DNA from 3 places in the Castellaniella sp. UC4447_H14 genome. Region 3 is predicted to be linked to each of the others. Evidence: predicted binding sites of a transcription regulator. Region 3 holds the regulator's gene; each other region holds the start of a gene.

Region 1 (2,268 bases), 690 kb from region 3:
ACGCTCATGGCCGGTGCCGATTCGATCCGCGACGTGATTGCTTTCCCGAAGACGCAGCGCGCCCAAGATCTGCTCACGCATGCGCCGTCTCCGGTGGACGAAAAGCAATTGCGGGAACTGCATATCCGCCTGCGCCAGACGGAGGCCAAATAGGAGGTTTCCCGTGCCCATCTTGCGGGTCGTCAGCTACAACATCCACAAGGGCCGCTCCGCGACCGGCGGGAGGGAATCGCTGGCCGATCTGCGGTTGGGGCTCTATGGCTTGCGGCCCGACCTGCTGTTCTTGCAGGAAGTCCAGGGCCGCAATCAGATCCACGGCAGCCTGGACGCGCAGCATGAATCGCTGGCGGCGGCCCTGCATCTGAACGCGGTCTACGGCTGCAACGCCGTCCGGGCCCAGACGGATCACGGCAATGCGCTGCTGTCGCGCTACCCCATCGTCTTCCACGAAAACCAGGATATTTCGGACCACCGGCTTGAGCAGCGCGGGCTGTTGCACAGCGTCGTTCAGGTCGGAGATGTGCAGATCCACTGCATGGTGGTCCATCTGGGGTTGTTGGCCGGTGGCCGGACACGCCAGGTGCGCGCCCTGGCGGAGCGTATCCGGCGGCTGGTGCCGGATCAGGAACCTCTGCTCATTGCAGGGGACTTCAATGACTGGACCAATCGGCTTGCGCCGCTGTTCGTGGAACAGTTGGGACTGTCCGAAGTCTTTGCCCTGGCTCCCCAGGGTGTGGACGAAATCTACCGCCTGCGGCGGACGGTGGCGCGCTTGCGCGAGCGTCTGTCCTGGTTGCCGGGGCAGCCTAGGGTCATGGTCCCGGCCCTGGGCGTCAATGGCCAGGCCCGTTTGACGCCGCCGCCACGGACGTTTCCCTCCGTTTTTCCATGGCTGCGGCTGGATCGCATTTATCAGCGAGGCTTTGCGGTGCGGCGGGCACGGGTCTTGCACGGTGCCCCATGGAAGCGTTTGTCCGACCACGCACCGCTGGTCACCGAGCTGGAGTTGCCCTGAGGGCACGGCACCGGGCGGGGGCGCAGCACGGCGGCCGGAGAAGGACCCGGTGCCCGAACTTTTCCGCTTCGGAACCGTCCAACGGGTGTGCTCTCTGGCTCATTCGAATTCGGGGTGCGCGACGCCTGGCCTGTGCAGGGCGGGAGCCGCGGGCGCATCGATCGCAGAGGGCGCTGCCCGGACGGCGTTTGCGATGCCATCTGTATCAGGCGGCAGCCCGGCATTAGCACTCGCCATCATGGAGTGCTAACATCATCGTAGAATTCTGAGGAGGATCCTGACTCTATGACCCATGCTTCGTCATCCATGGCATTGGCGCCGGCCCAACTCGCGCTGGCCATCTCCAATCCCGGTGCATTAGGCTCCATCGAAGCCTACATCGGCGCGGTGAATCGCCTCCCCATGTTGACGGGTGACCAGGAAACCAGCCTGGGGCACCGCTTGCGCGACGAGAATGACCTGGATGCCGCGCGGGAACTGATTCTCTCCCATTTGCGTCTGGTGGTGTCGATCGCCCGCCAGTATCTGGGCTATGGCCTGCCGCATGCGGACCTGATCCAGGAAGGCAACATCGGCTTGATGAAGGCAGTGCGCCGATTCGATCCCGATCGCGGGGTGCGGCTGGTATCGTTTGCCGTGTACTGGATTCGTGCCGAGATTCACGAATACGTGATTCGTAACTGGCGGCTGGTGAAAATCGCGACGACCAAGGCGCAGCGCAAGCTGTTTTTCAACTTGCGCCGCATGCGCCCGGACGGGGGCAGCCTGGGGACCGCCCAGACCGCGGATATCGCGCAAGAGCTGAACGTGCGCCCGGAGGACGTCGCCGAGATGGAAGTGCGCATGTCCGGCGGCGAATATGCCCTGGATGCGCCAGCCGACGATGAAGACCGCTTTGCTCCGGCGTCCTGGATCGCGGATCCGTCGCACGAGCCGGCCCAGGTTCTGGCGCGGCGCGGCATGGATGCGCTGCAAGGGGAGCGTCTGGAGCAGGCGCTGCAGTCGCTGGATGCCCGCTCACAGCGCATCATGCGGGCGCGCTGGTTGGCTGACGAGGGCAGCACGCTGCACGAGCTGGCGGCCGAATATGGGATCTCGGCCGAGCGTGTTCGCCAGATCGAGGCGGCCGCGCTGAAGAAGCTGCGCACGGCATTGGACGGCCAGGCACCGGACTTCCAGACCGCATAGACGCCCGGTCAGTGGGCTGGCTCCGCTGCCTCCGCTGGCCCGGCTTGTCCGGCCTGTCCCGGCGA
Region 2 (2,268 bases), 1.5 Mb from region 3:
ACTCCAGTGGGAGAATCCATGAATTGCGCCCATGCCAGGACGCATCGACAGCTACGCTGCGCCCTTGCGTTGGGCCAGGCGCGGGGCCACTTGGCCGCGGTGCGCGACCAAGAGATCGGCACCGCTTTATTTTATAGGGCTTGCGGCCTGACGGGTGCTAAAAGAACGGCCATCAGCGCCTGTTGCTGCCCCTGCAGCCGCCAGCCGGTCCGCGCCAGCGAGCGCAGGGCCATGTCGTACCCCCTGAGGAGAAATCATGACATCCGTCTATCTTGCCGGCCCGGACGTCTTCCGTCCCGATGCTATTCCCTATGGCGAATCCCTCAAGGCCGCCTGCAGACGGTTTGGCCTCGAAGGCCTGTATCCCCTGGACAATGCCTTGCCTCCCGGGCTGTCCAAGCCACAAGCTGCCGCCTGGATCTGCCAGGCCAACCTCGCGCTTATCCGCCGCGCGGATATTGTCATGGCCAATCTCAACCCCTTTCGCGGCGCGGAGCCGGATTCGGGTACGGTATTCGAAGTAGGCTACGCTGCGGCCTTGGGCAAACCCGTGTGGGGCTACCTGGAGGACGCCCGCGCAATCGTCGATCGAGTGACCCACCGGGTGAATCCAGACGGGCGGCTGGTCGACGAACAAGGCCTCCAGGTGGAGGACTTCGGCCTTCCGCTGAATCTCATGCTCGCCTGCAGCATCCGGGTCGTGCCGGGCGGCCCGGACGCGTGTCTGGCCGAGATATCGGGCGCCAACTGACGGCCAACGACAGCCAGCCTTCCGCCTGGGGCGCCCCGCAATGCGGAAGCCCCCCCGGCCCCCCTTGAAATCCCGTGGATCATCCTTATAATTAGCACTCGATAGGGTTGAGTGCTAACAGCGGCTCAACCCTCGTGTCCATCCCATTATTCAAGTACAGGAGTTCCTCCATGGCACTGCGTCCTTTGCATGATCGCGTGATCATCAAGCGTCTGGACAACGAGCGCACCACCGCCTCGGGTATCGTGATCCCCGACAGCGCGGCCGAGAAGCCCGATCAAGGCGAGGTCCTGGCCGTCGGCCCGGGCAAGAAGACCGAAGACGGCAAGCTGATCCCGATGGATCTGAAAGTCGGCGACAAGGTTCTGTTCGGCAAGTACGCCGGCCAGTCCGTGAAGGTCGATGGCGACGAAGTCCTGGTCATCCGCGAAGAAGAAGTCTTCGCCGTGATCCAGTAATCCTCTGAACCGCTTAAACCAAGGAATTTCAACATGGCTGCAAAGCAAGTCTATTTTGGTGACGACGCCCGCGCCCGCATCGTGCGCGGTGTCAACATCCTGGCGAACGCCGTCAAGACCACCATGGGCCCGAAGGGTCGGAACGTGGTGCTGGACCGCTCCTTCGGCGCCCCGACGGTGACCAAGGACGGTGTATCCGTCGCCAAGGAAATCGAACTGAAAGACAAGTTCGAAAACATCGGTGCCCAACTGGTGAAGGAAGTCGCCTCCAAGACCTCCGATAACGCCGGCGACGGTACCACCACCGCCACCGTGCTCGCCCAGTCGATCGTCGAAGAAGGCCTGAAGTACGTGGCCGCCGGCATCAGCCCCATGGATCTGAAGCGCGGCATCGACAAGGCCGTGGCCGTGGCCGTGGATGAGCTGCACAAGCTCTCCAAGCCCTGCACCACCAGCAAAGCCATCGCGCAAGTCGGCTCCATCTCGGCCAATAGCGACGTGTCCGTGGGCGAAATCATCGCCAACGCGATGGACAAGGTCGGCAAGGAAGGCGTGATCACCGTCGAAGACGGCAAGTCGCTGGAAAACGAACTGGACGTGGTCGAAGGCATGCAATTCGATCGCGGCTACCTGTCGCCCTACTTCATCAACAACCCGGACAAGCAAGTCGCCATCCTGGAAGATCCGTACATCCTGATTTTCGACAAGAAGATCAGCAACATCCGTGATCTGCTGCCGGTGCTGGAACAGGTTGCCAAGTCCAGCCGCCCGCTGCTGATCGTGGCGGAAGACGTGGAAGGCGAAGCCCTGGCCACGCTGGTCGTGAACAACATCCGTGGCATCCTGAAGACCACCGCCGTCAAGGCGCCGGGCTTCGGCGACCGCCGCAAGGCCATGCTGGAAGACATCGCCATCCTGACGGGCGGCACGGTGATTTCCGAAGAAACCGGTCTGTCGCTGGAAAAAGCCACGCTGGAACTGCTGGGCCAGGCCAAGCGCATCGAAGTGGCCAAGGAAAACAGCACTATCATCGACGGTGCCGGCGAGCCAAAGAACATC
Region 3 (2,268 bases):
CAGCGCGTAGGCGGTGGAGCCGGTCGGCGTCGCAATGATCAGGCCGTCGGCCCGCTGGCTGTGCATGAAGGCGCCGTTGCATTCCACGCGCAGTTCGATCATGCCGCCGCGCCCCGCGCGGTTGATGATGACGTCATTCAGCGCCATGCCCGAGAAGATCTGTTGACCCCCGCGCATGACCCGGCCTTCCAGCAGGATGCGCTCGTCCTGGACGAAGGCGCCGTTCAGCACGCTGGTGATGGCCTCGGCCGCGCTGTTCAGCGGGATGTCGGTGATGAAGCCCAGGCGCCCGTGGTTGATGCCGATCATCGGCACGTCCGTGGTGGCCAGTTGGCGCGCGGCCGCCAGCATGGTGCCGTCGCCGCCCATGATCACCGCCAGATCCGCGCGCGTGCCGATCTGCTGGAAACTGGCCTGTTCGAAATCGGTCACGCCGGTGCGGTGACCGGTTTCGGCCTCGATGAGGACCGTGCATCCGGCGCTTTGCAGGACATTGCCCAGCCGCCGCAAGGGTGCGTCCATGCCGCTGTCCTGGTGCCGACCGACCAAGGCGACCGTGTGAAAGTGCATGGGGAGGGGTACCTCGAGCAAATGATGGAATAATAGGGGACTATCCGATTATAGGGGGATGGTTGCAGCCTTGTCGGGGTCGCCGCGCTGCAAATATCCTGCACAGTGGATGAACGGTCATGGATGATAGAGCCAAGGCATTGCTCAAGGCGCTGGTGGAGCGTTACATCGCGGACGGACAGCCGGTGGGTTCGCGCACCCTGTCGAAAGTCTTCGATCTGTCGCCTGCCACCATCCGCAACGTCATGTCGGATCTCGAGGACCTCGGGCTGATTCATAGTCCGCACACGTCGTCCGGCCGGATCCCCACGCCCCGCGGCTATCGGCTGTTCGTCGATAGTCTTCTGACGGTGCGGCCTTACGAACTCAGCCCGGATTTGCAAATCGCCGATTGCCTGCCGGCGGCCGAACCGGGGCGCGCGGTGATGGCGGCGGCGTCGCTGTTGTCCAATCTGTCGCAATTCGCGGGCGTGGTGCTGACCCCCAAGCGGACACAGGTCTTCCGGCATATCGAATTCATCCGCCTGTCGGACAAGCGCGTGCTGCTCATCATCGTGACGCCCAATGGCGATGTGCAGAACCGCATTCTGTTCGTCCCGCGCGAGTACACCGAAGTGGAGCTCCTCGAGGCCTCCAATTTCTTCAATCATCACTTTTCGGGCCGGTCCTTCCATGAAGTGCGGATCGCGCTGGCCGCGGAACTGGCCTCGCTGCGGTCCGACATCTCGCGTCTCATGCAGCAGGCGGTGGAAGCGGGCATCGGCACGCCGGACACGGTCGACGAATCGGTGGTCATTTCCGGCGAAGGCAAATTGCTGGACATTTCGGAGATGACGGCTGACATGGCGCGGTTGCGGCGGCTGTTTGCGCTGTTCGAGCAGAAGACGGACCTGCTGCACCTGCTGGACGTCTCCAGCCAGGCCCAGGGCGTTCAGATCTATATTGGCGGGGATTCACGCCTGGTGCCGCTCGAAGACGTGTCCGTGATCACCGCACCCTACAAGGTCGACGGCCAGGTGGTGGGAACGCTGGGAGTGATCGGTCCGACCCGCATGGCGTACGAGCGCGTCATTCCCATCGTGGATATCACCGCCCGCATGCTGTCCAATGCGCTGGGGCATGCGGCTTCCTGACGGGGTGGCTGCTGGATTCCTGCCGGTGCGTCATGTTTTTCCCCCTCTTTTGAATCGTGAGTCTATCAATTCATGAATCGCTTCTTGCCGGAGCCTGCCGATCCGCAGGCGCTGAATCCGGATGGGCCTGCGCCCGAGCGCGGGCCGCTGGGCGTGATGCTGGTGAATCTGGGCACCCCCGATGCCGCCACCCCGGCTGCCGTGCGCCGCTATCTGGCCGAGTTCCTGTCCGACCCGCGCGTGGTGGAATTGCCGCGTTGGCTCTGGCAGATCATTCTGCGTCTGTTCGTCCTCACGCGGCGTCCCGCCGTCATCGCGCCCAAATATCAATCCATCTGGATGGCGCGCGGGTCGCCCCTGATGGTGCACGGCGAGGATCTGCGCGATGCGGTGGCGCGGTCCCTGACGGACCAAGGCGTGCCGGTGCGGGTTGCACTGGCCATGCGCTACGGGCGGCCCGCCATCGATGAACAGCTGCAGGAATTGCGCGCAGCCGGCTGCGGCCGGATTCTGGTGGTGCCGCTGTACCCCCAGTACGCCTCCGGTACCACGGGTACGGTGGTCG

Evidence for each region. Region 3 encodes HrcA, which represses chaperone genes, less so after heat shock. Its sites were predicted from a motif close to TTAGCACTCNNNNNNNNNGAGTGCTAA; they were not measured.
Region 1: rpoH (RNA polymerase sigma factor RpoH) is a predicted target of HrcA. The motif match lies at 1,239-1,265, and genes of this name have one in related genera.
Region 2: ACVCMJ_RS08940 (co-chaperone GroES) is a predicted target of HrcA. The motif match lies at 843-869, and genes of this name have one in related genera.

The regions. Positions count from the first base shown of each region.
Region 1 covers NZ_CM129666.1:2,706,773-2,709,040, forward strand. The annotation lists gene aspS (aspartate--tRNA ligase) at 1-153, shown strand, start outside; gene ACVCMJ_RS13050 (endonuclease/exonuclease/phosphatase family protein) at 164-1,015, shown strand; gene rpoH (RNA polymerase sigma factor RpoH) at 1,301-2,203, shown strand.
Region 2 covers NZ_CM129666.1:1,862,159-1,864,426, forward strand. The annotation lists gene ACVCMJ_RS08935 (nucleoside 2-deoxyribosyltransferase) at 257-751, shown strand; gene ACVCMJ_RS08940 (co-chaperone GroES) at 922-1,209, shown strand; gene groL (chaperonin GroEL) at 1,243-2,268, shown strand, end outside.
Region 3 covers NZ_CM129666.1:141,357-143,624, forward strand. The annotation lists gene ACVCMJ_RS00685 (NAD kinase) at 1-570, opposite strand, end outside; gene hrcA (heat-inducible transcriptional repressor HrcA) at 690-1,703, shown strand; gene hemH (ferrochelatase) at 1,776-2,268, shown strand, end outside.